2 regions of the Glutamicibacter sp. BW80 genome follow, and region 1 is predicted to be linked to the other one. Evidence: riboswitches for the same ligand, from Rfam matches in the RefSeq annotation. Region 1 holds a riboswitch; the other holds the start of a gene.

Region 1 (21,362 bases):
GGAACAGCGCAAGATCGCACAGGCAATCAAGAACGCACGTGAAGTAGCCCTGCTGCCTTACTCCGGCGCTGGCCGAGGCTAAGGAAGAGGGATAGCAAAATGGCAAAGATCATTCTGACTCACGAAGTATCCGGTCTGGGTGCTGCGGGCGACATTGTTGAGGTAAAGAACGGCTACGCCCGTAACTACCTCCTTCCACGCGGGTTCGCACTCGTGTGGACCAAGGGCGGTGAGAAGCAGGTTGAGTCCATCAAGGCTGCTCGTGCCGCTCGTGCCGTTGCAAACCTTGAGGAAGCTCAGGCAATTGCGGCGAAGCTGAAGTCCCAGCCGGTGAAGATCACCGTCAAGGCTGGCGCTAACGGCCGCCTGTTCGGCACCGTTAAGACCGCTGACATCGCTGACGCAGTTGAGGCTGCCGGTCTGGGTAAGATCGACAAGCGCAACGTTGAGGTCAACGACCACATCAAGTCGACTGGCAACTACAGCGCAACCGTTCGCATTCACGCGGATGTTGTTGCAAACCTGAAGCTTCAGGTTGTAGCTGCTGCCAAGAAGTAAGTCTGCTTAGACTCACCTCTTTTCAATGGGTGGTGCATTCTCCGCAAGGGGAGTGCACCGCCCATTGGCGTTTAGCGGCTTTTCCGCACACGCGCCAAGAAACGTGAGAAGTCGATAGTGATTCCAAGTGCGATCAACCCCCAAGCCGGGAGCCAGGTCATCGCAAAGTTGGCCAGGCCTTCGGAATTTTTATCACGCGTAATTAGCTGAATGAGCACCCAGAGCACGGCGAGGATCACGGCGGCAGCGAGAAACGCGGCACTTCCTTTTGGCTTCTTGCCCTCGGGGAAGCTTTTCGCGTATTCCCCGGGCGTGCCGAAACTGCTGGTGGCTTCTTCGTAGCTGCTGCTCTCGGAGTCGACTTCGCGCACGATGTCACGAATGGTATCGATGGCAATATGGCGTGATGTCAGGCTCGTGCGGAGTTCATCGATGTAAGTTGCAACGCTGCTCATGTGGTGCTCCTAGGCAATCTGGCGTAGCCAGAGTCGAATTTCTCGCAGGGTCTGTTGGCCCTGTTCGGTGATTGTGAAGTTCTTGCGCGCCGGTCCGCGGTCGGCGAGTTCCCATTCGGCTGCGATATCTCCGGCCTCTTCCATGCCGCGTAGCAGCGGATACAAGGTGCCGCTCTTGATCCCGGTGATGCCGAGCTCATCGAGTTTTGAAAGCATGGAATAACCGTGGCTTGGCCCCTGGAGCAATTGGCCCAAGATCACCACGGGCAGCATGGAACGCTTGATCTGATGAACTACCTTATTTTCGTCCATGACTTAAGCATGATTCCTACATAGCCAGGATCTCATCCCGCTTTTGGATGAAATTTCCCGGTGTCCCCTAGTCAGTACCGCTTGCCGGTATTTAATGCCATGTCGAAACCCTGTGTTGGTCCATAATTCATCGAAATGACCCGCACGAATGCCGTCATAATCATTGGGGAACGCTGCCGCCGCCCATAGCCTCGAATGTGAGAGTGGCTATGGTTGACGAAAACAAGAGAAGCGGTGGAACACATGGGCTTTGCGTATGCCGATCCGGATGTATTAACTGACTCCCAGCGCGACGCGGTTGCCGAGCATCGGCGTACCGTGCAGGAGGAATCCCGCAAGCTGTCGCTGCGCGAAATGCGTGAAGAAGCGCAATTGAGCCAGGTGGAACTAGCCGCAATGCTGAAGCTCAGCGTTGATCGCGTCGCCCGCATGGAAACGGGGGATATCGACCGCGTGCAATTCGCCACCTTGCGCCGTTACGTCGAAGCGATGGGTGGCAGGCTGCAGGCAAGGGTTGTAGGCGAAGTCGTTCATGTGGAGCTGAGCTAGGTCACGAGGTCACCTGGGACCAGACCGGTCAGCGCAAATTGGACACACCTCGTCGCTAGTATCCCCACCTATCGCGCATAAGGCCTAGTAGAGGTCCAACTGCGGGCGAATAACGGCTAAAGTATTCCGGTGAGATGCAGGTTATAGACCTGCATCACAAGGAAGTTTAGAAGGGGTTATTTTGCACGAGCGTATTCACCACCGAGCCTTTGTTGACCGTTTGATGAGTGCCGAACAGGCGGCAACTTTTATCAAACCCGGCATGACAGTGGCCATGAGTGGCTTCACCGGTGCGGGATACCCCAAGGCGGTACCGGGCGCGCTCGCGGCGCAGATGGAACACCAGCATGGCGAAGGCAAGGACTTCAAGATCAACGTGCTCACCGGCGCCTCGACCGCCCCCGAGCTTGACGGAGTGCTGGCCAAGGCCGAGGGCATGAATCTGCGCCTACCGTATATGTCCGATCCGGAACTGCGCCGCCGCATCAACGACGGCAACATGGAGTACATGGACATTCACCTGTCCCACGTCGCCCAGCACGCCTGGTTCGGCTTCTACGGCAAGATCGATGTAGCTATCGTCGAGGTAGTCGGGGTGACCGCAGAAGGCGACCTGATCCCTTCCAGCTCGGTGGGCAATAACAAGACCTGGCTGGAGATGGCAGACCGGATCATCATCGAGGTCAACACCCAGCAGTCCGCCTCCTTGGACGGCATGCACGATATCTACTACGGCACCGCGCTGCCACCGCACCGCAAACCCATCGACCTGACCACGGTGCGCGACCGCATCGGCCAGAAATACATGGATATCGACGTCACCAAGGTGGTCGCGGTCGTCGAAACCGACGCGCCCGACCGGTTGAGCCCCTTTGCCCCGGTGGATGAGACCAGCACGCAGATTGCCGATCACCTGCTCGACTTCCTGGATTACGAGATCCGCGCCGGACGGCTCACCGAGAAGCTGCTGCCACTGCAGTCTGGTGTGGGAAACATCGCCAACGCGGTGCTCGCAGGGCTGGCCCGCGGCGGCTACAAGGGCTTGACCGCCTACACCGAGGTCATCCAGGACGGCATGCTGGAGCTGATCAAGGACGGCACCATCGAGTTCGCCTCCGCCACCAGCTTCTCCCTGTCGGCAGCGGGCATCGAGGAGTTCAACAAGCACGTGGCCCACTACCGCGAACGCATCTTGCTGCGCGCCCAGGAGATCTCCAACCATCCGGAGATCATCCGCCGGCTGGGCTGCATCGCGCTGAATGGCATGATCGAGGCGGATATCTACGGCAACGTGAACTCCACCAATGTGCTCGGCTCCCATGTGATGAACGGAATCGGCGGCTCGGGCGACTTTGCCCGCAATGGCTACCTGTCGGTGTTCATGTCTCCCTCGATGGCCAAGGGCGGCAAGATCTCGGGCATCGTGCCCATGGCCAGCCACGTGGACCACACCGAGCACGACACCATGATCCTGATTACCGAACAGGGACTGGCCGATCTGCGCGGGCTGTCACCGAAGCAGCGCGCCCAGCTGGTTATCGACAAGTGCGCGCACCCCACGTACCGTCCGATGCTCCAGGACTACTTCGACCGGGCCCGGAGCGAAAGCTACGGCAAGCACACCCCGCACCTGCTGGGCGAGGCCTTGAGCTGGCACCAGCGCTACTACGAAACCGGGGATATGCGCCTGGCCCAGTAGTCCGCCGCATACCGTGCAACGAGCCCGCGAAAACCCTTGGGTTCTCGCGGGCTCGCGCGCGTTCACTGCCCCGAGCTCATCCCGGAGCAGACCAGGTCCGCGGCCAGGCGCAGCTCCATGGCGGACCGCTGCCCGCCGGTTGCCGCGCCCGGCAACGGCAGAGTCCTCAAATAGCCGGCCCAGAGCCGGCTGGCGGCCTGCAGAAATCGCTGATCCACCGCGGAACTCACGCTCAGGCTCAGCAGCTGCTCGATTGACTGCTCCAAATCATGCAGATAGCTTGCCAAGGCTGCCGCCACCTCCGCGTGGGTATGCTGTTCGCGCCACAGCACCACCCGGAGCATGGTGGAGCGCGCCTGCTCCGCGCAGTAGCGTTCGGCGATCATCACGAGGCCCGAGGCAGGATCGCCGGGAACTGCCAGCGCGCCGGAATCGATCTCCGTGCCCTGGAGGCGTTCCTCCAGCAAGGCCGTGAGCAGGGCGAACTTCGCCGGGAAATAGTAGAACAGGAGCCCTTTGGGTACCCCGGCATCCCTGGCGATATGCGAGGTAGGGGTCCCATCGAAGCCTTGCGCCGCGAACAGCTGTTCGGCTGCATTCAGGATGCGGGTGCGTGCGGAGGCTCCGGTTTCGCCGTTGGCACGAGGAGAGTGCTTGCCGCCGTGGGCCGGGGTGCGCAGGGGCATTGGGGAGATCCTTCCGCGGTTGAGCTGCGGGCAAGAATGACGCGTGCGACTCAGCGGGCTCTGCCCGTTGTCCCGCACGCGTCCGGTTGCGTGTTGCAGATGGTTATCAGTGCGCTGCCCGCGTGCCGCCGTGGGCTTCGTGGCGCATGTGCATCGCCGGTGCTATTGCCCAGAGAGAAGCAACCAGGCCGACGGCGCCACAGATCCACGAGACCCAAGAAGCAGTGGCATAGCCGCTTGCATAGGATCCGAGCCAAGGGGAGACGACCAAGAGCGCGCTGACCGCGGCCAGCACCCACTCCAAGCTGACCAGCCGTGGCATGGCGACACTCCATATGCCGACTACGACCATCAGGGCGCCAAGGCCCACCATCAGGTTCATGGACATCGTGGTGCCCGCGACCCATGTTGTCGACAGTGCGGCGTATGCGCCAGCCACCACGACAACCCAATCTTGCCACCGAGTCCACTTCTTCATTGAAAATCACCTTCCTAGAGGTCGGAGTGCTCCCTTTGGGAGTCAAGTTCCAATTTATGTTTGATTGACCGCCCGGTCAATAGTTTATCCGGGGTACCGGACTGCGGCTGGAGAGCCGATTCGCGCCGCGCATGCCGCCGGGCAAGCAGCCCTCTGATGGCCGTATTTCCGGTAGCCAACGACGACTTTTTGCCGGTTCACCGGCGCTAGTGATGCAGGCTCGGGCGATAGATGAGCTCTTGCGTCCGGCCATCGAGCAGTCGGGACTCTACGAGTTCCAGGTCGAAGTCCTCGGCCCCCTCGAAGATCGGTGATTGCCCGGTCAGTCCGGTGAGCACCGGGAAGATGGTGACTTGGATATAGTCGACGAGGCCGGCTGCCAACAGCGAACGATTCATGGACAGCGAACCGTGAGAGCGCAGCGGCACCAGCGACTCGGCTTTCAGCCGCGGAACTACGGCAAGGGCATCACCGCGCTCAATGGCCGCGTCGGGCCAGTCCAGCGGGCCGACGAGGGAGTTGGAAATGACGGTGGCAGGCTGCTTGTGCATGGCCTCGCCCCAAGGGTCATCCACATCCGTATATTTCTCCGCCTCGGCCCAGAACTGGGCAAAGAGCCGATAGGTGTTTGCGCCGAAGACCATCCGGCAGGGTGGCGAGTAGTGCTCGAGCCGCCGAGCGAGCAGCTCCGGGCCCTGTTTGCCCCAGTAGCCGCCCCAATTTCCGGTGGCGCTGCCGAAGCCGTCGAGGCTGGAGAAGATGTCGAAGGTATATGTCGCTGCCATGGGAACTCCCCGTGAAATCGGCGCTAAGTGCACCTCACCTTACGCCTCGCAGGTGCGCGGGGGAACCCAAAGCAGGCATCAAGTCAGGCGTTCTCTGAATGCGCTGCAAGGCTTCGATTGCGCAGCACGTTCTTTTGCACCTTGCCGGTAGAGGTGCGCGGCAGATCCTGCGGGAACACGATGGTGCGTGGCACTTTAAACCCAGCCAGCCGTTCGCGGGCAAAATTGATCAGGGTCGCCTCGTCCAGGCTCGAACCGGTGGTGCGAATGACATAGGCGACCGGACGCTCGCCCCATTTGTCGTCGGGGACGCCCACCACCGCAAGATCCAGCACCTGCGGGTGCGCGGCGAGAGCCTGTTCGACCTCAATGGTGGAGATGTTCTCTCCACCTGAAATGATGATGTCCTTGGCGCGGTCACGCACCTGGATGTAGCCGTCCGGGTGCATCACTCCCAGATCGCCGGTATGGAAGTAACCGCCGAAAAAGGCCTGCTCGGTGGCTGCCTCATCGCGGTAGTAGCCAATCATCACGTTGTTGCCGCGCAAGACGATCTCACCCATGGTTTGCCCATCGGCGGGAACGTCCACCATATTCTCGTCGACGATGCGTGCGCTTTCGGCGGTCAGCATGCCCACGCCTTGGCGGGAGAGCATTGCGGCTCGTGCGTCCGCATCCAGTTGATCCCAGTCATCCTGGTATTCACAGATGGTGTAGGGGCCATAGACCTCGGTGAGCCCATATACATGGACCACCTCGATGCCCAGCTTCTGCAGCTTCGTGATGATTGCCGGGGACGGCGGGGCGCCGGCGGTGGTGATACGCAGCGGATCGCACAGGGCGTGGGCGCGCGGTGAGTCGGCAATGATCGAGCAGACCGTGGGGGCTCCGCACAGATGTGTGGCGCAAAGATTCTCAATGGCGTCCCACACCGCATCCTCGCGCACGCCGCGCAAGCACAGGTGCGTGCCACCCGCGGCGGTGACCGCCCAAGGGGTGCACCAGCCGTTGCAGTGGAACATCGGCAGGGTCCACAGGTAACGGGTCTTTGCGGTGAAGCCTTGGTGATGGGCCTCGCTCAGCGAGTTCAGGTAGCTGCCGCGGTGCGAGTACAGCACGCCCTTGGGTTTGCCGGTGGTGCCCGAGGTGTAGTTCAACGTGATCGGGGCGCGCTCATCTGCCACCTCGTAGTTCAGGCGTTCCTCGCCGGCCGCGTCCAGCAGCTCGGAGAGCACCGCGTCCACGGCGACGGTCGGGCGCGTACCGGCGTATTGGTCATCGGTGATCTCGATCAACGCTTCCAAGCTCGGAATCTCGGAACGCAGGGTCGAAGTATTTGCCAACAATTCGGTATCGGCGAACAGCAGCTTCGACTCGGAATGATCCATAATATAGCGCAGCTCGGGCGCCGACAGGCGGGTGTTCAGTGCGATCAGCACGCCCCCGGCCAGCGGAACCGCGTAGTGGGCCATGAGCATCTCGGGAGTATTCGGCGCAAGTACCGCGACGCGGTCCCCGGGCGCGATCCGCGCCTTGACGACCTGGGCGAAGCGTTGCACGCGCCGCTCGAATTCGGCGTAGCTGTACCTGCGGGTCCCGTGGATCACCGCGGTCTTCGACGGATAGACCTCGGCCGAACGCTGCAGGAATCGCAGGGGTGTGAGTTCCGAGTGGTTAGCCTGAGTCATGACCATGTGTGCGATATCCTTCGATTCGTATCCGTGGTTTCCTTCAGCCTGCGCCTGTGAGCTGAAGCACTTGCGACCTTCATGGTGGCATGGACCTCGGGTTCAATCCAAGAACCGCAGTATCAATTCGTTCAGTGGCCGAAATTCAGCGCCGGGTGGCAGTTCGGTCGATGAGCGTCTCCGGGGAGATGCCGAGAATCCTGTCGTCACCCTCTTGCGGGGTGCCGCGACCGTCGGTGTTATTCGTCAGCACCCAGAGCTCGCCGGTCTCGCTGACCTTCACGTCCCGCAGGCGCCCATGGTCACCTACGAGGAACTCGGTGGAATCGTGAGGCGTGCTCAGCTCCACGGTTCGCAGGCGCTCCCCGCGCAGGTTGGCGATGTAGAGGACCCCGTCGTAAATGGTGATGCCGCTGGGGCTCGCGGACTGCGTGCTCCATTGCTGGATCGGGTCGCGGTATTCGGGATCTTCCGCAATGCCTTCGTGCGCCGGCCAGCCGTAGTTGGCTCCGGGCTCAATAATGTTCAATTCATCCCAGCGGTTCTGCCCAAACTCGCTGGCATACATGGTTCCGTCGGGAGCCCAAGCGATACCTTGTGGATTGCGATGGCCGAAACTGAATACCGGCGAACCGGGGAAGGGGTTGTCGCCGGGGACCTCGCCCTGAATGGTCAGCCGCAGGATCTTTCCGCCTAGACTTTCCAGATCTTGAGCCGAGGATTCATTTCCAGCGTCTCCCACGGTCGCGTAGAGCATCGAATCCGGTCCGATGGCTAGACGCCCCCCGTTGTGAATTCCTGCCGATGGCAATTCGGACAGGATCGTCCGCGGATGACTCAGCGCGAGCGCACCGCTGTCGCCGGAAAGTTCGAATCGCTGGATGCGGTTGCCGTCTTCTGCGGTGGAGTAGGCGAAAAGGTAGGGCTGTTGAAAGGCCAGCCCAAGCAGTCCGCCTTCGCCACCATGAACTACGTCGTCCAAGCGGATGATTTGCCGGGCAGTGCCCGCTGAATCTATTTCCACGATCCGCCCCGAATCGCGTTCTGAAACGATCAGCGTATTTTCGGCGAAGACCATGGACCAGGGGGCGGCTAGCTCGGCTGCGATCCTTCGCGGTTCGGGCGACTTGGTATCGACTGCCCTGCTGCTTGACGTGGCGCCGGGGGAACGCGGTGCTTCGGCGGCGCATCCGGTGAGCATCGCGGCGCAGGCGAGAATTCCAAGGAAAACCGTGATCTTCGGATTACCAGCTATTCGAGGCCGCATGGTTTCAGGCTAGCAAGATCCGTTCGCTATGCAAGAGGCTGGGCGCTTCGTATCGCACCGAAGGGGAGCGGTATCAGCGGGCCGCGCAGCCGCATCCGAACCCTCCGGTGATTGAATAAATTTCCGATGGACCCTCGAATACTTGTGGCTCATCGAATTTTGGGTTGAATATTTCGATTTGCGAAGCAATTTGTTTGACGCGCGGGAGCTTAGGCCAATATCGTTTTAATCAGAATCATGAGCGTCAGCTAAAGGCCCTGGCTAGCTGGCCGGCAACCCTCTATACGGTAGCGGGGTGCTCCAGGTGAAGATTCGGTGTCGCGCAACACCGCACGATACAAGTACCGCACATCGAGGCGTTAAACCTTCGACGGCGGGTAAGAGCAAGTCAAAGCTGCTTTAGCCTGCCGCCGACCGTCGCCGTACCGGTGGGCATGAAGCAAAGGAAGTCAAGGCATGTCTTTGAATCAAGAACTTGACGCACTGACGCTGCGCAAGGTTTTCGCCCAGCACCCATCGGGAATTGCCACTCTGTGCGCCGAAGTCAACGGGGAAAAGACGGGAATCGTCGCCTCCTCATTCACCGTAGGGGTTTCCTTGGAACCGGCGTTGGTGATGTTTGCCGTGCAGAAAACCTCGAACACTTGGCCGAAGCTGCGGGACGCAAATCGAATCGGCGTTTCGGTGCTCAGCGAGCGCAATGAAGGGGTCTGCAGGCAGATCGCTTCCAAGAGCGGAGATCGATTCCGCGGTGTGGACACCCACACCAGCGACGACGGCTCGTTGTTCATCCATGACTCAACGCTGTGGCTCGACACGACGATCTACAGTGAGGTTGAGGCCGGAGACCATTGGGTCATCCTGTTGCAGGTCCATGGCCATAAGGTCGCCGAGCATTTACCGTCGATTTTCCATGATTCACGATTTCACTCGTTACCAGTCCCGGAACTCGTCTAAATAGTTGTCGTCGCTTCGCGCCACCTGTCATTTTCGCTGACATGTGGCGCGCAGTCGTTTAACTGGCCCGGCGGGCTCGGACCGCGCGGGCGCGTTAAGTTCATATGACCGCAGAGGGGTGCTCTGCATCGAATTGTGGATTACTCGCCTCGAAGTTACGTTTCAGTAGCTTTTTGGAGCGGTGACTACCGCGTTCTTCACGAAGATTCTTTCCACAAAACTATCCACACCTCTGTGGATGGTACGTTGATAAGTCGGTGCAGCAGGTTGAATACACCGGAATCCCGCGAGTTATGCTGTGGATAACGTCATTTGCGAAGGTTGACTCTACAAAGAAATTAACTTTCTATCCACAGGTGTGCAAACAACAAACTCCAAGTCAGATAGTCATTAGCACAACTTAAGTGGGGTAATCCACAAGCTTCTCCCCAAGTCGCACACAGGGTCATCCACAGCTAGAGGGGGATTATCCACAGATCTTGTGGATAACAGAGTTTGCGGCTATGGATAAGAGACCTACTGTTGGCTTTGGGACTGATATATCCACAGGTACCGCCGACACGATAACGTCGGTTGGCGGTGACATGCTTGAGTGTTGCCATCATGGCACAAGGGTATTTCCCAGAGGGTCAATAGGGGATGGAAGTGTCAGTTATGAGCGCGGAGCCGGTCTACGAGAGTCAGGGTTCGGAAGCGGGTCGCACCCCGCCGCAGGATATTCCTGCCGAAATGTCGGTTCTTGGCGGCATGATGCTGTCGAAGGATGCGATCGCCGACGTGGTCGAGGCGCTGCGCGGAACAGATTTCTATCGCCCGGCCCATGAATCCATTTTTGACGCAATCATCGATCTCTACGGACGAGGCGAACCAGCCGATGCCGTGACGGTCTCCGATCTGCTCACCAAGCGCAGCGAGATCGCCCGCGTGGGTGGCGCCGCCTATCTGCACAACCTCATCCAGCAGGTGCCCACCGCCGCGAACGCCGGCTACTACGCCGAAATCGTGCGCGAACGCGCCGTATTGCGCCGCCTGGTCGATGCCGGGACCCGGATCGTCCAGATGGGCTATTCGCCCGATGGTGAGGTTGACGCGATCGTCAACGAGGCGCAGGCCGAGGTGTACAAGGTCGCCGAGAACCGCAACAGCGAAGACTACGTGCGCCTGAGCGACATCATCGAGGGAACCGTCGATGAGATCGAGAATGCGGCGAACGCCGGCGACGGAATTACCGGCGTGCCAACCGGGTTCTACGAATTCGACGAACTGACCCAGGGGTTGAAGGGTGGTCAGATGATCATCATCGCCGCCCGCCCCGCAGTGGGTAAGTCGACCTTCGCCCTGGACTTCGCCCGTTCCGCGGCAATTAAGAACAACATGGCCACCGTCTTCTTCTCGCTGGAAATGGGCCGCAACGAAATTGCGATGCGCCTGCTCTCGGCAGAAGCATCCATCCAGCTGCAGGATCTGCGCAAGGGTTCGGTGGAAGACGCACAATGGACGAAGATTGCGACCACGATGGGTCGCTTGAACGAAGCTCCGCTGTTCATCGACGATTCGCCGAATATGTCCATGATGGAAATCCGCGCCAAGTGCCGACGGCTGAAGCAGCGCAACGAGCTGCGCATGATCATCCTCGACTACCTGCAGCTGATGAGCTCGGGCAAGCGCGTGGAATCGCGCCAGCAGGAAGTGTCCGAGTTCTCGCGTAACCTCAAGCTGCTGGCCAAGGAACTCGATGTTCCGCTGGTTGCCCTCTCGCAGCTGAACCGTGGTTCCGAGCAGCGCACCGACAAGAAGCCTATGATCTCGGACCTTCGTGAATCGGGATCGATCGAGCAGGACGCCGATATGGTAATCCTGCTGCACCGTGACGATGTCTACGACAAGGAAAACCGTCCGGGTGAAGCCGACGTGATCATCGCAAAGCACCGTGCCGGCCCCACCAAGACCATCACCGTGGCGTTCCAGGGCCACTATTCGCGCTTCAGCAACATGCAGAACGACGGCTAGCCTGCCGAGGCAGGCCTACGGCACAGGGAAGGGTCCAGAAATCCGCAAGATTTCTTGGCCCTGCCCCTTGGTTCAGCTGCGTTCTCCGTGCATCGCTGCGTGCCGTTGATAGTGCTGAAAGCGCCGTCCATTCGCGCCGCACCTGGGGCTGGCTGCCTAGAAAAGGCCAAGAACACCGCTGGAGAGTATCCCGGTAGCTCCCACCATCAGCGCTAGGCAGAGCGCGGTGATCTTGACCAGTCGGCGACGCGTATCTTCGTTAAGCATGGGTTCAGCTTACAAAGCCATGCGGTGCATCCACTAACCATCGGTGCCGAATCGGCGTCCGAGACGTTCAATGAAAGAATGGCCGCATGCCATCACCACGTGACTCTGCGGTAGATTCCGCAACGGTTGAGTCGATCTATGCCGCCAAATATTTGGCGACCACCCTGGGCATGTTCGTCCTGGTCTTCTCGGTGGGTTTCGAAGCGTTGGCGGTTTCCACGATCATGCCGCTGGTCAGTGAGCTGCTCGATGGACAGAAGTACTTCGCGCTGGCCTTTGCCGCACCGATTGCCAGCGCGATGCTTGGCATGGTTGCTGCGGGAGAGGTTTCGGACCGAAGAGGCCCGAAGATTCCGCTGTACGCTTCCGTGGCTATTTTTGCCGGCGGCCTGCTTATCTGCGGCACCGCGGCGGATATGCAGGTGCTGATCCTCGGAAGAATTTTGCAAGGCATCGGTGGCGGCGCCGTGACCGTGGCAATCTTTGTGCTGATCGCTCGGGCATATCCGGCAAAATTGCACAGCAAAATTTTCGCACTTTTCGCCGCCGCCGGGGTGATCCCGGCGTTGCTCGGACCGTGGATTGCGGGCCTGATCGCCACATACCTCGGTTGGCGTTGGGTATTCCTTGGGGTGCTGATCTTCATCGCCTTCGCGATCGTGGCGGTCATCCCGACCCTGCATCGCATGGATTCTGCACGCGATGCAACCCTCGGTCCGGTCTCCATCAAGCGGCTACTGCTCGCGGGGTTCACCGGGGCTTCGGTGATCGCCATGAACCTGCTTGGGCTCATGGACAATGGGTGGCCCTCCGTCGTCGCCCTGCTGTCAGCGTTGGCGCTCGCCCTGTTAGCGATCCGGCCGCTGCTGCCCGTAGGGACCTTCAGCGCCCGGCGTGGAATGCCAGCCACGGTGCTGACCCGATCGCTGGTGGCTGGAGCATTTTTCGGCACAGAGGTCTACCTGCCGTATTTGCTGCGCGAAGACTATTTTCTGCCTCCGGACCGCGCGGGTCTGGTGCTCACCGCCTCCGCATTGTCCTGGGCCCTGGGCTCGTGGCTGCAGGGGAAAGCCGGTGAACGTTTAAGCAATTCCGCATGCATCGGAATCGGCGCCCTGGCCGGGGCGTTTGGCATCTCCACCGCGCTTTATGCCGCGTTGTTCCACCCGCCGGTGGCCATCATCGTGGTTGGTTGGGCGATAGGCGGATTTGGAATGGGAATGATCTTCCCACGCCAAAACGTGAATATGCTGGCCCTCTCCGGCAAGCAGGAACAAGGATTCAACTCCTCGGCGATGACCATGGCGGATGCGCTGGGCAACGCGGGAGTGACCGCGCTTGGCGGGGTCATCTTCGCCACGGTGGCAGTGGGGCTGGGCTTCGCCGCGGTCTTCGCCTTCTCGTTGTTCCTGATCATCGTACTGCTGGTCGTTACGCCGCGGATCGAATCCCCGGCGGCGGCTGGCCCTAAGTAGCCCAGGCGTATGGAAACTGAGCTCCCAGCCATCGGCGCACCGGCCACCAGGGCGCTGCTAAGCGCTGGTATCACGAGCCTCGAACAAGCGGGCGAAACCGGCGAGAAAGCGCTGCTTCGGTTGCATGGCGTCGGACCAAAAGCGCTGCGCATCCTCCGTGAAGCCCTGGACAAGCAGGGTCTTGAGCTGCGCAGCTAGGCGCGTGGCAGGACTTTCAGGTGCTCTGGGGTCGTCGCGACGAGGTGTGGCTGGTATTCGGCGTGCTTAGCGACATAGGCCTTGACGTACGGGCAAACTGCCACGATCTTGGCTCCACCGGCGATGGTGTTGTCCAACGCGAATTTCACCAGCACACTGGCCAGTCCTTGTCCGCCGTATTCTTCGTCCACGGTCGTGTGGAAAAAGATCCGCTCGGTGCCAGCGGAACCGGTGAATTCTCGAAAGTGGGTTGCGCCAATGACCTTTCCATCATCGTCCAGTGCATATCGCCGACGTTCGGGCAGGAAAACAGGTGTGATTTCGCTCATTTGGTGGCCGCTTTCTAGGAGGGGTTAACTCGTGTACGTAGTCGGACGGTAGGTAGCGCCGGCGCCGGCAATGGCGCGGGAGTGTTTTCCGGGAATGGGCCAAAGCGGTCCTCCGAGCTGTCTCCTGGTTCGGCGCCGATTTCCGCTTGGTACTGCGCGCGGAATGCGAGGACTTCTTCATGGCTGCGTCCCACGAAGTTCCACCACATGAGGATCTCCTCTTTAAGCGGCTCTCCGCCGATCAGCAAAGCGCGGACCGGCTGCTCGCCGGCAGTGATGCGCAGCGTGGTGCATCCGGCCCGGACGAAGCCCAGTTCGCGGTGCTCAAGTGGTTTGCCGTTGACCGTCGGGCGGCCCTGATCAACGAGTACACCGTGTTCGTGATGTGCGGGGACCACGATTTCGACCTCGGTATGCGGGTCCAGATGCAGTTCGGCCCCGCTGAGTTCGGTATGCGTCTTCACCGGGGAGGTGAGGCTCTGCTCGCCAATCGCGAGAGTGCCGAGGAAAACGTTGAGCATCCATCCTTGGCCGTATATCGGTTCGGGACGGTAATTTTCGAAGGTTGGTTCCATATTGCGCACCCGGTCAGGCAGGGCGGTCCATAGCTGGGCTCCGTGCAAGATCGTGGTTTCTTCGCAGAGCATTTCGGAATGCGTGATTCCGTATCCAGCGGTCATGAGGTTCAATTCACCGGGGCGCACTTTGGCCTTATGCCCGGCCGAGTCGATGTGTTCGATTTCGCCGGAGAAAAGCCAGGAGACGGTCTGCAGTCCGGTGTGCGGATGCCGTGGAACGTTCATCCCGCCGGTGAGCGCTACGTCGTCCGGTCCGTAGTGGTCGAGGAAGCACCACGCGCCGATCAGGCTGCGCTGTTTCTGCGGAAGAGTCCGGGAGACCGTCATGGCTCGCGGGCCACCGAGGGGGACTGGGCGGGGCTCCAGCGCCTGAACCTCTGAGCGTGCATCGAGGTTGCTGCAGTCGATTTCCGCCGGTGCCTGTTCAAGGTTGCTCATAACCTAAGACTAGGCAGGATGCCTGATTCGTGCCACCCATAGGGCGATGGTTCCCACCCAGCTGGCCACGGCCACCCAAATCACTATCTGCCCCAGCGTAAAGAGAGCCGAGAAATCCGGTATTGATCCCAGGGAAAGACATGCGGTGGCGAGCATGCCCAGCGGGAAGACAATCGCCCAAAGGCTGGTTTCATAGCTCAGCGGGTGGCGGTGGATGATGTGCCGCCAGATTCCGAAGACCAGCAGCAGGGGGATGAACCACAACCCTATGGCGAGCAACGCCAAGGTGGTAAAGGCGATATTTGCTTGCAGCCAGTTCGGAATCTCACCGCGGTTTGCCAAGCCGAGTAGTTGCGAACCGGTCAATACGCTGATCGCGGTGGACCCCATGAAGATCCAATACGTCGGTGAAAGCGTCTCGGCGCGGTTCGGATAGCGGATCATGCGCACCGTCACGAGGGTAGCGGTCAGCAGATAGAGCGCGCAGCCTAGCAGCCAGATAGCTAAGGCAAGCATGGCGGCCCAGGCGCCGAAGCTTGTATGATGCGCTAATCCGCCGGCAACGGATTGGGTGGCCACCACCCAGAGGAACCACGACCCATTTGCGTGGGTCAGTGCCGGTTCCGGACGTTCATGCAGCACCAGCCCGGCGGGAATCGCGTAGGTGGTGATCAGCCAAATGAGCGTCCCGAATATCAGCGCGGTCAGTGCGGCGCCCGGGAGCTTCAAAACCGCCAGTGCGAGGGCTAGGACATTCGAGGCTGCGACCACGGTGAAGAACCCAAAACCAAGGGCCGGGTTCAGCGCATCAATTTGCACCGCCGTCGGATAGCGCACGACGCGCAGGACCAGCACCGTGAGTAGTCCGAGGAACATGATACCGGCCAGGATGCAGAAAGCCTGGCCGAGGGCGGAGAACCCGGAAAGCAGCAGACCCATGCCTACGATGCCGGTGGCCATCACGCTGGAGAATACCGACGGGGCAAGGGTGGCTACCCATCGGGTGAATCGTGAGCGGCTAGCACGCAGTTCTGGGTTCACCTAGGTCTCCTTGAATTCTTCTTTGCCGAGATGTTGAGGCTAACGCCTGTGGCGCTCTGCCGCCAAGCCCCGACTCAGGATGCTGGCGTACGATCTTAGTGTCGGTACCGGCATGAACCCCAAGGAGAACAAAACATCGTGGACAGCTCCAATCTTCGTCGTGATGATCTGCTCAAGCTTGAGCGGCAGTTGTGTTTTGGACTGGCCGTCGCCTCACGATCGGTGATTTCAGCTTATAAGCCGGTGCTCGACCCATTGGGGCTGACCCACCCGCAATACCTGGTGATGCTGGCCCTGTGGGAATCTGCTCCAATCGGTGCGCGGGAGCTCAGCGAAAAGCTGCATCTGGATCCCGGGACGCTCTCCCCGCTGGTCAAGCGCCTTGAAAAAGCCGGATTGCTCGAGCGCAGAAAGAATCCGCGCGATGAACGCGCGATCTTGATTGAGACTACGCAGAAGGGGGAAATGCTGCGTGAGCAGGCGTTGGATATTCCCCATGAGATGCTGAGTCGGCTGAACTTAAGCGAGCAAAAAGTCGTTGAATTGTGCGAGATTCTGGGCGATGTGGTGGATGCGGGAATCGCGGCGCCCGCCGAGTGATTAAGGATATAGTTGGTGCACCAACTATTGGAGTAGGCTTAAGTCACGGACGCAATTGGCTCCGGCGCCCTGACAAATTGAGGTTTCCCCATGGACGAGTCACCACTGCCCATCATCAGCGACACCACCGGCTTGAGTCTTGGATATCGTGCCCGATGGCGCCTGAAGTATTTGGGGTTGAGTATTTTCGGCCCGGCCGAACGCTCGATCATGACCAGCCCACGCGAACGCATTAAATGGGACCGCGCCATGATGGTGCTGCGCGCCCACGAGGCCGCCGGAACTCAGGCCGATGAGCTAACCGTATATACCGCTAGCCGCATGGAATCCCGTCGCCCCAAATAGCCGGCTTTAGATTCCCCGCCGAGAGCACGGTAAAATCCGAGTATGCAGGAAATGAATGAACTTGTCTTGTCCCGGCAATTCGCCGCTCCTCGTGCTGCGGTCTGGGCCGCATTCGTCGAACCGGAGATTATTACGCAGTGGTGGGGACCGCATGGCTGGACGGTGCAGGAGGGCTCGGTAATTCTCGAGCCGAAGGTCGGGGGACGCCATGAGCTGACCATGGCACAAAGCGATAACCCGGAAGCTCAGGTGCCGCTCAAGGCAGTGGTCACGATCTTTGACGAACAGGTATGCCTGGCCAGCGCCGATGGTCCGCATGAGATGACGCTGGATCTGGTCATTCACACCAAGCTGGACTTCAAGGAATTTGCCGGCCAGACCTATGTGACCTTGACGCAGGGCCCATTGCCACATGAAGTCATCGAGAGCAGCCAAAAGGCCTGGAATTCCGCGTTTGCAAAGCTTGAATCGCTCTTGGCCGAGTACTTCTAAATTGGCTTCGACACCAGATAACTGCGCGCGGACTTGATCCGTGCGGTTTTCGCTGCTCCGGTAAAGCGCAGCACATGGCTAAAAGCCGCGGAGATATCCTGACCGTTGGTGATATTTCCATCGGTGCTTCCTTCGCGACCGTGAGTGAGCACGCTTTTGAATTCGAGTGATTTCGTATCTCCTGAAATCATTACCCAGCTACAGAGCGCGTCGATCCCGTGCAGCGTTTCAAAGCCAACTATTTCCCATTCAATGTCCTCGGTGAGCCACAGCCTGAGATGATCCAGATCTCGCCCGTGCAGCGCCACGATCACTTCCTGAATCACCAGATGCCGTGGGGCATTACCGCAATTCTCCGGATAGCTCACTTGCATTGCTGACGGTTCGGCGCTCATCTTCTCACTTGCCTGAATTTGGACTCTAAATGGTTCGTCCCACTATAGCCACCAGCTGAACTCCGCGCGCAAAGCGAACTAACCGCGGCCAATATAGGGCATCCCTGCAGCGGTAATGGTGAGCTGATTGACGGAGACGGTGAGTGGGCTGTTAGCCAGGAAGGCTACGGCTTGCGCTGCCTGTTGCAGGTCGAATGTTGGCTCAACCTTGCGCGAGCCGTCGGCTTGCAAGGCTCCTTGCGAGGTGCCGAGTTCGTCCATGATGTCGCTAGCAGTGTTGCCGATGTCGATCTGTGAAGCGCAGATGCCAAACGGGCGGCCATCGAGTTCAATGGACTTAGTCAGCCCCGTGATGGCGTGCTTGGTAACTGCATAGGCCACCGACCGTGGTCGGGGCACTTGAGCGGAAATTGATCCATTGTTGATAATTCTTCCGCCGCCATGCAGCTTCATATGCTTAAAAGCTTCGCGGGCACAATTCATCGCTCCGGTCAGGTTCACCTGGCAGACTTTCTCCCAGTCCTCCGCGCTTAGCTCATCGATGGAGACTGCGGGACCGAACGTTCCGGCATTGTTGAATAGCGTATCGAGACGACCAAAATGCTCGGTCGCCTTCGCAAATAGGCATCGAACCTCTTCGGCGGAGGAGACATCGGCTTGGACCACTAGAGCGTTGCCGTGGCCTTGTGCTGCTTCCTGCAGTGTCTGTTCGGTGCGTCCGGCCAAGACCACATTCCAGCCTTGGGCTAGTAGCAGCCGTGCGGTGGCCCGACCTATGCCGGTGCCGGCTCCGGTGATCAGGATGCTGGACGTCGGCATGTTTGCAGATGGCATATTAACTCCTTTTGGCATCTAGCCTAGTCGCAGGTGCCATGGCAGCCGCGTATGTGAATCCGCCGGAGCATGCCTGAAGTTCGGCAGGTCCAGCGAAGCCGATGCAGGTTGCCGCGGGAAGGACAACTAGGCTTGGAAAGACTCAAAAATGAACTTTGAAGGAGTCTTGTGTTCCTCGACGTGCTGTTCGGTGTCCTGCCGCTGTTCTTCGTGATGCTCATTGGCTACGCGGTCAGTTATTCACCGAAATTCCCGCCCAGCGTGGAACCGGCTCTGAACGTTTTTGTCTTTTACGTGGCACTGCCTGCATTGCTGTACAAGGTGGTTGCCCGGGCCGATGTTAGTCGGGGAGTTCCGTTCGATTTCCTGTGGGTCAGCATCGCCTCGACGTTGGCATTCGCCCTCATCTGTTGGGTCCTTTTCCGCTATGTGTTGCGCGTAGAGCGCGGGCGGAGCCTGGCTGGCATGCTCAGCACCAGCTTTGGCAACGTCTCCTATCTGGGAATTCCGGTAGTTCTCGGGGTGCTCGGCAGCCAGGCCGGTCTCGCCGCAGGCATGGGGCAGCTGGTCCACAACGTTATTTTTATGGTGGGTTTTCCCATCTTGGCCCAGCTGATGATGCCGGCAGGCCCGGGAAACAGGCATAAGCCCAGCGGTCGCCGGATCGCGTTGACGGTTCGCAATGCACTGCTTTATAGCCCGGTTACCTGGGCCATGGTGTTTGGCGGAGCAGTGGTGATGTGGGGGATCCCCATTCCAAAACCGCTTGATGACACCGTAGACCTCATTGCCGCCGCGGCAGCCCCCGGAGCCTTGTTCGTAATCGGTCTATCCTTGCGGCGCACCGTTCAGCGCACCCTGGACCGGCGGGCGGGGACGGCGCATACCAAGGTGCGTGGAGCCAAGCGAACCATGCTGGTCATGGTGGTTGGCAAGCTGGCGGCATTGCCTCTGCTGACCGTTTCGATGCTCTGGATTTTCGCGCCGGATCTCGAATCGATGTGGTTCAACACCGCGGTGCTTATGGCAGCTATGCCGACCTCCGCCACGGCCTACATCATGGCTCACAATGACACCGGCGACGGTGAGCCGACGGCGCTGGCCATCGTCATTACCTGCGCCCTGTCGGCAATCGCGCTTCCGGTCTTGGCGCAGCTGGTGCTCAAGTAGATCCTCGCGGGCAGCACTTCTCTTCATGGTTGAAGCTCGCGCCGAAGCGGGTTCGTGGAACGATCCTGGCGCCAAGCACGCAGCGCAATGATCTTTCGATGCCTCCCTTGAGCCCCACGTCCGTTTGACGTGGGCCATTTAAGAACATAAAGGCCATGCTCGGCGCCTCCGGAACATGGCCTTTATGAAGTTTTGCACCCCTAGGGGTCGGCGAACTAGTTTCTGCGCAGCAGGCGGTCCAGGAAGCTCGGTGCCGAAGTGTTGATGCGTGCCCGCGGGGACATGTCAGGGTCCAGATTCTCGATTGGCTGGAACATGCCCGTCTGGAGCGCCGCGGTCGCCGAGAGGACCCGCGCTTCCTTAGGTGAGTAGTTGATGCTTGCCGACTGGTTGGCGGTCATGGCGACCCTCCTTTTGCGATAAGTTGATTCCGTAATACGGAAGTTTATTTTTGTCCTACGAAAACAGTATGTCGGGCGAGCGCGGCTCCTGGCAAGGGGATCGGCCTAAAAACTTCCCTGCGACCGAAATTTCCGACAATAAATCACACTTCAAAAAATTTCCCTCGAAAACCACTTGACGGAGGTAGTGTGAGTTGGCTTACAGTAGTGGAACGAAGATTCCACGATCCAAAAACATCGAGTCGAAGCCGATAGAACCATCGGTGGTAAGGGTGTTCAGCCATCGGATCGTGGTGTAAGAAAAGAGCTGATCACCCGATGGACCTGCATGTTTTTAACAACTTACCCGAGGCAGACGCTGCCGCCGTCTTGCGGCCATGCCTCGATGTGGAACGTTGGATCAACGAGCTTGTGGCCGCACGCCCCTATGCAGACAGTGCTGCGCTAACGGCCGCAGCCCAACGCAGTGCCGCGCCCTTTGGCGAGTCAGAAATCGCTGCGGCGCTGGCGCATCACCCCCGCATCGGCGAACGAGCCCAGGGAGATTCCGCCGAAGCCTCGCTCTCCCGGGGCGAGCAAGCAAGCCTGCGGCTCGATGACGATGTCACCTCCCGTCTGGCCGAAGCCAACCGCCGCTATGAAGCCCGCTTCAACAGGGTTTTCCTCATCCGTGCCGCGGGGCGGAGCAGCAATGAAATCCTCGCCGAATGCGAACGCCGCCTCGGCAATGACCAGGACACCGAATTGCGCGAAGTAGCCGAGCAGTTGCGTGCGATTGCGCTGCTCCGCATGTCCAGCGCGGTCAGAGGCTAAAGCCAACCCTTGAGCTAAGGAGTACTTCATGGATGAATCGACCGCAGCACGCAGTCACATCACCACCCACATTCTCGACACCGGGACCGGGAGGCCTGCCTCCGGTGTCAAGGCCACGCTGGAAGCCAACAGGGCATCCGGCTGGCAAGAAATCGGATCCGGACTCACCGATGCGGACGGCCGCATCAAGACTCTGGGGCCGGCTCAGGTTGAAGCAGGACGCTACCGGATTTCCTTCGAAACCGGCGACTACTTCGGGAAGCAGGGAACGGAAAGCTTCTTCCCCGCGGTAAGCATCGACTTTTACGTCAATGAAGTCGACCAGCATTACCACGTACCTCTTCTTATCAGCCCGTTTGCATATTCCACGTACCGAGGAAGTTAGAACCATGACTACCGAAATCAATGCCCCAGCAGGAACCAAGATCGTGCTTGGATCCAACCAGTATGGCAAGGCCGAGGTCCGCCTGGTAAAAATCACCCGCGACACCGATCGCCACCAGATCCAGGATCTGAACGTCACCAGCCAGCTGCACGGCGAC
Region 2 (7,984 bases), on a different contig from region 1:
CACTAATCGTCATAAGTCAGTTCGTGACGCTGCTGAAAAGATTTCCTTGACAGCAGTATCCCCGGCCCCGCGTGATCAAGGGTGGATTTGCTCGCTCGCCAACGAAACATTCGGGATAAAAGCGAACGGCCAGCCCGAACCTCTCTGGTTCAGGCTGGCCGTTCGCATAGTTCCAGTGAGCGGCCCTACTCGGCGGATACCGGAGTCAGCACTCCTTGGACCAACGGATCCTCGGTGTTCTTCAGGTATTCCTGCAGTCTTGGATCGGAGAACACCTCGATTAGCTTGGCTGCATCGGCAGTTTTGGAGAACTCGGTGCCGAAGATCAGCTTGGAGGCGAAGGTTCTAGGCGGTTCCGGGAACAGGATTCCCTTGTCGCGGCCGACCTTTCCGGCATCGAACTGCGACACGTATCCGATGGCTGCATCCACATCGTCTAGCATGCGCGGCATGGCGAGGAGGTCTGCTTCCTTCAGCTCGAAGCCGCGCGGGTTGTCAACCACGTCGGCCATCTTCGCGGTACGCGGTTCGATGTCGGGGTTCAGGCCGAGCAGTCCCTCGCGCTCCAGGAGCCAGAGCGCTTGCCCCTGGTTGGCGACGTCGTTAGGCAGGAGCAGCGTCGACCCCTCGGGGAGAACCTCGACCGATTCGTAGCGGGTGGAATACAGACCGAAGCCCCATTGGTACAGTTCAACGGTTGGCGTCAATTCCACGCCGGCGGCTTCTGCCGATTGCCGCATGTACCACTCATGTTCAAAGATGGTCGCGTCGAACTGCCCTTCGGCCACGGCGCGGTTCGCCTGGATTGGATCCTGAAGCCCAATGGGTTCTATCTCGATTCCATAATCCGGCGCGATGGTCTCGGCCACGAATTTCAGGATCTTCTCTTCCCCGGCCATTGCCGGTTCAAAATGGACCTTGAAATTCGTTTTGCCGGGCTCGGTGGACGCGAGCGCTGGAGCGGACTTTTGCTGAACCAGCAACGCGCCAAGGACGAGCGCCACAATGGTCGCGCATGCCGCGATGGTCCAAGGCAGTTTCGCGGTGTTTTTACGCAGAGTGAAGCCATGGTCATGGCCTTTGGGTGAAGTCGTCATGTTCTTCTCGTTTGTTCTAGGGCGCTTAGGGGCGGGCCAGCGCGCGGGCGATGCGATCGCCGAGGAATTGGACTGCTTGCACGGTCAGAATGAGCGCAAGGATCGTGGCAAGCATGACATTCATGTCGAACCGCTGATAGCCGTAGGTGACCGCCAGATAGCCGATGCCGCCGGCCCCGATGGTTCCCGCGATGGCCGAATACTCGACCATCGAGATGGTGTTCAGCGTGACGGCGGAGGCCAGGGCGGGCAGCGCCTCACGGATCTGGGTTGCCCCGATGATCTGCAGCGGCGATCCACCGGTCACCAGCCCGACGGCCAGGTTCTCCTTAGGCAGATCATTGAGCGCGTTCTGCACGAGCCGCGCGAAGAAGGGAATGCCCGCAATGGTCATCGGCACCACTGCTGCCCAAATGCCGATGGTGGTTCCGGTCACCCATTTGGTGAATGGAATAATCGCCGCCATCAAGACCAGGAACGGCAATGAGCGTCCCATGTTGACGAACCAGCTCAGTGCCGCATGGCTCTTGTCGTGCGGAAAGAGACCCTGCCGGTCGGTGTTGAACAGCGCCAAACCCATGATGCCGCCAAAAATGATCACCAAGACCATCACGATGCCGACCATTGCCCAGGTCTGTCCATAGGCAGGAAGCATCAGGGCGGGCAGTTCGTTCCATGGGGTGTCGGTACCGACCGCTGCGCTTTCGGTTGGGATTCTCATACCGCCACCTCGATGCGTTCCGCGCGGTCGGCCACACTCGCGAGGAGCTGCTGGGATCGTGGCGTGGCGCGCAATCCCCATCCAGCCAAGACGGCAATAGCTCGTTCTGCGGCAATGCCCGCGAGACCGATTTCAACGCGGCCCAGCGTTCCCTCGTGGTGTGCTTCCACGGAGCCACCGAGCAGCGCGACCCGCGCGCCATGTTCGGTTCCCAGCCGGGATATCCAGGCTGGGTCCACATTTGCCGCCTGGTAGGCCACGGTCAGCGTGAAGTCGTAGCCGGCGGGCACCAGATCGGGGCGCAATGGCAGAAGCTTTGAACCGGTCACCGATCCCGGATCCGCTACCAGGCCTCGAAGTTCGCCGTACTCGGCGATTCGACCGCCATCGAGTTGCGCGACGCGGTCGGCGATATGGCGCACCACATCCATCTCGTGGGTGATCAAGATAATCGCCAAGCCCAAGTCGGTGCGCAGGGAATCAAGCAGTTCCAGCACCTGCGTGGTGGATTCCGGGTCGAGCCCCGAGGTTGCTTCATCGGAGAGCAGCAGACGCGGACGCAGCGCCAGCGCTCGGGCAATGCCCACGCGTTGGCGTTGGCCACCGGAAAGTTCTCCGGGGTACGAATTTGCCCAATCCGCCAGACCTACGCGATTCAGGAGTTCGGCGACCCGGTTTTCCATCTCGTGGTGGACTACTCCCAGGTTTCGCAGCGGCAACGCAACGTTTTCGGCTACCGTCATGCGGCGCAAAAGGGCCGAGTTCTGGAAGATCGTGCCGATGGCACGACGTTCGGCGCATAGTTCTTTGCCAGAGAGCACCGACAAGTCCTTGCCTTCTACCAGGATCTGACCGCTGCTGGGCTTTTCCAACAGCGAGATGCAATGGGACAAGGTGGACTTCCCGGCGCCTGAGGGCCCAACCACCGCGGTGATTGTCCCCGATTGAACGTCCAGGTCGATCCCCTTGAGGACCTCCACACGGCCCTGGGCCGTTTCGTAGTGCTTATGCAGCTGGCGAATCTCAATCATGTGATCGTCCAGATAACGTCGTTTGCATTTGTTCTCCTTGGTGCTGGCACCGCGCAGAGTCTCAAACAGCGACGATCCACGGATTCAGGATGCCGCTGGCTTTCGCCAGGCTCTGAATCTCGGGAACAAAGCCGGTGTTTCAGACTGCTCCATCGGTCCTGGCTGTAGCACCGGCCCCGTGAGGGTGGTTGCTGCGACGTCGTTGAGCCAGGTCTCTCGGTCGCTCTGGATGGTTACCATTCGATAGGTGAATCGAACAGTTTCAGTCTGTGCCCGTGCCCGCTTCGTGAACAACCATGACGTTATATACGCGTCATGAAGTCGACCTCGGTGCGCAGATCGGCGGAAAACCGGCCATAAATGCGCGACTCACCCGTCATATGTCGCCACGTGACGACGCTGAATTCGCATCTTGACTCAGGAGAACTCGGCGGGTGCGAGGACGCCCCTGGGCCTGAACGCAAAGCAAGCTTCCAGAACCGAAAGGTGGAGATGAATTAGGTGCCTGGAAGCTAGCTGCGCGGCCAGACCACTTCGAAGCGTTCGCACACGATCCGCTCACCGGGCACGCCGGTCATTGCCGGTTCCCACTGCTTGGCGAAATCTGCCTGCTGCGTCCGTTTCCAGAACTTTTCGTGTTCCCGGCGCCAGCTGGCCAGACTACGGTCATCCTCGCCCTCGGCAAAGGCAAAATCTGCATCCACCTGGTCGAATGATTTCAGCGTCACCTCGCTGGTACGCAGGATAATTTTCGGTGTCCCGGAGCCGTCGCAGGCGATCCAGTGCGAACCGACCCGCGGAAGCGGTTCGTTCTCGGCAAGGTACTCGTTTTCAAGGCTTGAGGTGGCACGTTTCTGCCCGTGGGTTACCTGATGCAGCAGTGCCTCGGCGAGCTCAGCGCTGTCTCCGAAGTATTCCACCACGTAGTCGCCCGGATCGGTGGCACAGCTGTTTCGGTAGTCAGCCCACATTTGCGCGGCGGCGGCGAGATCTACCGGGGGCAGCTCGGAGGTAGGTTCATTGCTCATTCTCCTAGCCTAAACGCAGTCCGGCCACCGAAGCTGCTGTATTCGGTGGCCGGATCGCTGGCTGCCGCGGTGGCGGCATGCCCTCCGAAGCCCTTGAGGCGACGGCGGTGAATCCGACGCTAGTGAAGTCTTCACCTGAGCGTAATGAGCGACAAGCATGCGCGGTGACGCGTGTCACAGCCTAAGTCTCAGGTGCTTCTCCCGTAAATTGGCGCTTGCTTCATCCCCACCTTTTCAGGAGATCAAAGTATGTCACGAGCAAGTACGAGAGCTATCGCCAGCGCCGCGGCACTGGCGCTGGGACTGGGAACTTTCACCGCCCTTCCGGCCAGCGCCGATCCCAGGGCGACCGACAAAACGCCTACGGCCAAAGGCAGCGGCGGCGCAGTCTCCTCCGTAGACCCGGAAGCGACCGCCGCCGGAATCGAGATCCTGCGCAAAGGCGGCAACGCGGTTGATGCGGCGGTCGCAACGGCGGCCGCGCTGGGCGTGACCGAGCCTTATAGCGCGGGCATCGGCGGCGGCGGCTACTTCATGTACTACGACGCGAAAACCGGAAAAATCAGCACCATCGACGGCCGGGAGACCGCACCGGCAGCAATGCCCCAAGATGCCTTCATCGATCCGGAAACCGGCGAGCCCTACAACTTCACTCCCGAACTGGTGACCAGCGGCGTGGCGGTCGGCGTGCCCGGCACCCTGGCCACCTGGCAGCGCGCGCTGGACAATTGGGGTTCCCAAAGCCTGAAGAAAGTTCTGCACCCAGCCACCCAGGTAGCTTCACGCGGCTTCGTTGTCGATGAAACATTCCGCGAACAGACCCTGGATAACAAGGAACGCTTCGCGACCTTCGGCTCCACCAGCGAGCTATTCCTGCCCGATGGCGATGCGCCGCACGTTGGCAGCATCTTCAAGAACCCGGATCTTGCCCAGACCTACCGGTTGCTGGCGAAGCAGGGCCCCTCGGCGTTCTACCAGGGCGAAATGGCCGAAGAAATATCCCAGACGGTGCAGGCTCCGCCCACGTCCGCGGACATCGAACTCCCGGTTCCGGCTGGCTATGTGAGCACCACCGATCTCGCGGAATACGAGGTCGTGGAGCAGCAGCCAACCCAGGTCAGCTACCGCGGCCTCGATGTTTTCGGCATGGCGCCATCCTCCAGCGGAGGAACCACCATCGGTGAATCGCTGAATATTCTCGGCGAGTTCGACCTCGCCGGCATGGAGCGGCCCACCGCGCTTCACCACTACTTCGAGGCGACAGCCCTGGCCTACGCCGACCGTGGCAAGTTTGTCGGCGACCCGGCCTTTGTGGATGTTCCCACCGAAATCCTGACCGACAAGCTCTTCGGCGTCGACCGGGCGTGCGCGGTAAACCCCGAACAGGCCGCGGAGAAGCCGGTGGCTCCGGGCGATATCGAGGGCTATGACGGAGTGTGCCCTGCGGCAACCAGCGAGCCGGTGGTTGAGCAGGATACCGAGAATATCTCCACCACCCACCTTTCGGTGGTGGACCGCTGGGGCAATGTCGTCTCCTACACCCTGACCATCGAGCAGACCGGAGGTTCGGGCATCGTGGTGCCCGAGCGCGGCTTCCTGCTGAACAACGAGCTGACCGATTTCTCCACGGTGTACGATCCCGCCGACCCGAACCGGATCGAGCCGGGCAAGCGTCCGCGCTCCTCGATGGCGCCCACGATCGTGCTGCGCGATGGCGAACCGATGCTCGCCATCGGCTCCCCCGGCGGCTCCACCATCATCACCACGGTGCTGCAGACCCTGGTGAACCGCATTGACCTGGGCATGGATCTGAGCGAAGCCATCGCGGCCCCGCGCGCCTCGCAGCGCAATACCGCGGCGGTGACGGCGGAGCCCGAATTCATCGAGGCCTATGGGCCGGCGCTTGAGGCTTTCGGGCACAAGCTCACCGCCGCCGGTGATTCCTTCACCCCGCAGGCTGAGATCGGTGCGGTTGAGGCGGTGGAAATCGCCGCAGACGGGACCTTGATCGCGGCGGCCGAGCCAACCCGCCGCGGAGGCGGTTCGGCCATGGTGGTGAACCCGGCCAAATAGCCGTTAAAGCCAGCGAGTCCCCGCGGAATTCAACATTTCGCGGGGACTCGCTGGCTTTGCTAGCGCTTGATCTTCAAGGATTTAGGCCTTGGTGGCCAATCGGTTGGAGATCTTGTACTGGGCGGCACGGTGGGTGTCCTTCACCCGGTCACCTTCACCGAAGAGCTTGTGGCGCAGCGAGCCCTCGGTGTATTCGGTCTTGTAGACCCCGCGTGCCTGAAGCTCGGGAACCACGTACTCGACGACGTCCTCGAAGGTACCTGGGGTGACAGCATAGGCCAGGTTGAAGCCATCTACGTCGGTGTATTCAACCCAATCGATGAGCTTCTCGGCAACCTCGGCACCGGAACCGACGGAGACCGGACCGAATCCGCCCACGCCGATCCATTCGGCCAGCTGGCGGATGGTCCATGGCTTGCCGGTATCACCGCTGGCCTTCTTGAAGGTTTCCACCGAGGACTGGATGGCGTTGGACTTCACGTCGTCGCCAATCACGTCATCCGGTCCGTAAGCGGACATGTCGATGCCGGTCCAACCCGAAAGCAATGCCAGCGCGCCGTCGATATCCACGTAGGAGCTGTAGTCCTCGAACTTTGCCTGGGCAAGTTCCGAAGTTTCGGCGGTGATGATGGTCTGCATGGCGAAGATCTTGATGTCGTGGCGGCCACGGCCTGCGGCTTCGGCAGCGTCGCGGATTTTGGCGACCGCTTCTTTGAGCAAATCTCGCGTTGGGCAATTCACGAAGATCGCTTCGGCGTTCGACGCGGCGAATTCGGTGCCGCGCTTGGAGGCGCCGGCCTGGTAGATCACCGGGGTGCGCTGCGTGCTTGGCTCGGTGATGGCGATGCCTGGAACCTTGAAGTACTTGCCCTCGTGATTGATCGGGTGCACCTTGGAATGGTCGGTGTAGACGCCGGATTCCTTGTTGTTCTGCACCGCGTCCTCTTCCCACGAGCCTTCGAGCAGCTTGTAGACCACTTCGAGGTACTCATCGGCGTGGTTGTAGCGCTCGTCGTGCTCCATCTGGTCTTCTTGGCCCATGTTTCGGGCGGCCGACGGCAGGTAGCCGGTGACCACATTCCAGCCCACGCGGCCATTGGTCAGGTGGTCCAGGGTGGCCAGGCGGCGCGCGAAGGCATAAGGGTGCTCATAGGCGGTACCCGCGGTGACGCCGAAGCCGAGGTTCTCGGTGACCGCGGCCATCGCGGAGACGAGCATCATCGGGTCGTTGACCGGCGCCTGTGCACCGCTGCGCAGCGGAGTTTCGTTGGTGCCCTTGTAGACGTCGTAGGTGCCCAGCACGTCGGCGAGGAACAGCCCGTCGAATTTGCCCTTTTCCAGCACCTTGGCCAGGTGGGTCCAGTAGCCCAGGGTGTTGTAGGTCGACGCCTTGTCATCCGGGTGGCGCCAGAGGCCCGGCGACTGGTGCACTACGCAGTTCATATCAAAGGCGTTAAAAAGGATTTCGCGCTTGTTCTCGCTCATTGGTGTGCCCCTATCCATAGAAGAAATCTGGTAAGTCTAAAAATCAGTGTTCGAAGAGTGTTGCCTAGCTGCCGGAGAACCGGTTTGCTCCGGTTACCGTGCCGGTGACGGACAGCCGTTGGGGCTGCACGCCGTTGATCTCGTAGTCCCCCACGATGCGCGCCTTGTAGATCGCCGGATTGTGCGTCGCGATGGTGCGGGCGTTGCGCCAGTGGCGGTCCATATTGCAGCTATTGCGGGTGGAGGATGCACCCAGCGCGTCGAAGAGCTTGCTGGTCGCACCGATGACCAGCGGCTGCACGATCGTCTGGGCGCGGTTGGCCGCCAGTTCGCACACGGCAAAGCGCTCCTCGGCATTCAGGTTCGCATCTGCCATGGCTGATTCGACCTCCAGCACCGCGCCCATGACCACGGACTCCGCGGCGAAGATTTCGGCGGAGACCTCGCCGACGAGCTGCAATACCTGCGGTTCGCGGTGCACCGGAACTCCGGTGCCGGTGCTGAAACTGCGGGTACGCGCCTGCACCGAGGAGCGCAGGTCGTTCAGTG

Evidence for each region. Region 1 has a riboswitch for S-adenosylmethionine ahead of CIK76_RS00605 (flavin reductase family protein). Riboswitches for the same ligand answer to the same signal wherever they lie in the genome.
Region 2: another riboswitch for S-adenosylmethionine. It lies ahead of CIK76_RS09335 (methionine ABC transporter ATP-binding protein); the one in region 1 lies ahead of CIK76_RS00605 (flavin reductase family protein).

What each region holds. Positions count from the first base shown of each region.
Region 1 is NZ_NRGV01000001.1:122,646-144,007, reverse strand. It holds gene rpsR (30S ribosomal protein S18) at 1-82, shown strand, start outside; gene rplI (50S ribosomal protein L9) at 100-558, shown strand; gene CIK76_RS00650 (hypothetical protein) at 630-1,013, opposite strand; gene CIK76_RS00645 (PadR family transcriptional regulator) at 1,023-1,325, opposite strand; gene CIK76_RS00640 (helix-turn-helix domain-containing protein) at 1,539-1,874, shown strand; gene CIK76_RS00635 (acetyl-CoA hydrolase/transferase family protein) at 2,098-3,573, shown strand; gene CIK76_RS00630 (TetR/AcrR family transcriptional regulator) at 3,636-4,259, opposite strand; gene CIK76_RS00625 (hypothetical protein) at 4,366-4,737, opposite strand; gene CIK76_RS00620 (dihydrofolate reductase family protein) at 4,944-5,522, opposite strand; gene CIK76_RS00615 (AMP-binding protein) at 5,606-7,216, opposite strand; gene CIK76_RS00610 (PQQ-dependent sugar dehydrogenase) at 7,356-8,477, opposite strand; SAM riboswitch class IV at 8,711-8,827, shown strand; gene CIK76_RS00605 (flavin reductase family protein) at 8,934-9,434, shown strand; gene dnaB (replicative DNA helicase) at 10,089-11,444, shown strand; gene CIK76_RS00595 (MFS transporter) at 11,798-13,186, shown strand; gene CIK76_RS00590 (DNA-binding protein) at 13,196-13,384, shown strand; gene CIK76_RS00585 (GNAT family N-acetyltransferase) at 13,381-13,713, opposite strand; gene CIK76_RS00580 (pirin family protein) at 13,728-14,729, opposite strand; gene CIK76_RS00575 (tellurite resistance/C4-dicarboxylate transporter family protein) at 14,739-15,770, opposite strand; gene CIK76_RS00570 (MarR family transcriptional regulator) at 15,909-16,370, shown strand; gene CIK76_RS00565 (hypothetical protein) at 16,461-16,715, shown strand; gene CIK76_RS00560 (SRPBCC domain-containing protein) at 16,758-17,207, shown strand; gene CIK76_RS00555 (hypothetical protein) at 17,204-17,602, opposite strand; gene CIK76_RS00550 (SDR family oxidoreductase) at 17,681-18,436, opposite strand; gene CIK76_RS00545 (AEC family transporter) at 18,605-19,606, shown strand; gene CIK76_RS00540 (hypothetical protein) at 19,822-20,007, opposite strand; gene uraD (2-oxo-4-hydroxy-4-carboxy-5-ureidoimidazoline decarboxylase) at 20,326-20,820, shown strand; gene uraH (hydroxyisourate hydrolase) at 20,849-21,205, shown strand; gene pucL (factor-independent urate hydroxylase) at 21,210-21,362, shown strand, end outside.
Region 2 is NZ_NRGV01000031.1:214,326-222,309, forward strand. It holds gene CIK76_RS09325 (MetQ/NlpA family ABC transporter substrate-binding protein) at 186-1,097, opposite strand; gene CIK76_RS09330 (methionine ABC transporter permease) at 1,123-1,818, opposite strand; gene CIK76_RS09335 (methionine ABC transporter ATP-binding protein) at 1,815-2,849, opposite strand; SAM riboswitch class I at 2,996-3,085, opposite strand; gene CIK76_RS09340 (ASCH domain-containing protein) at 3,362-3,877, opposite strand; gene ggt (gamma-glutamyltransferase) at 4,127-5,950, shown strand; gene CIK76_RS09350 (LLM class flavin-dependent oxidoreductase) at 6,032-7,435, opposite strand; gene CIK76_RS09355 (acyl-CoA dehydrogenase) at 7,500-7,984, opposite strand, start outside.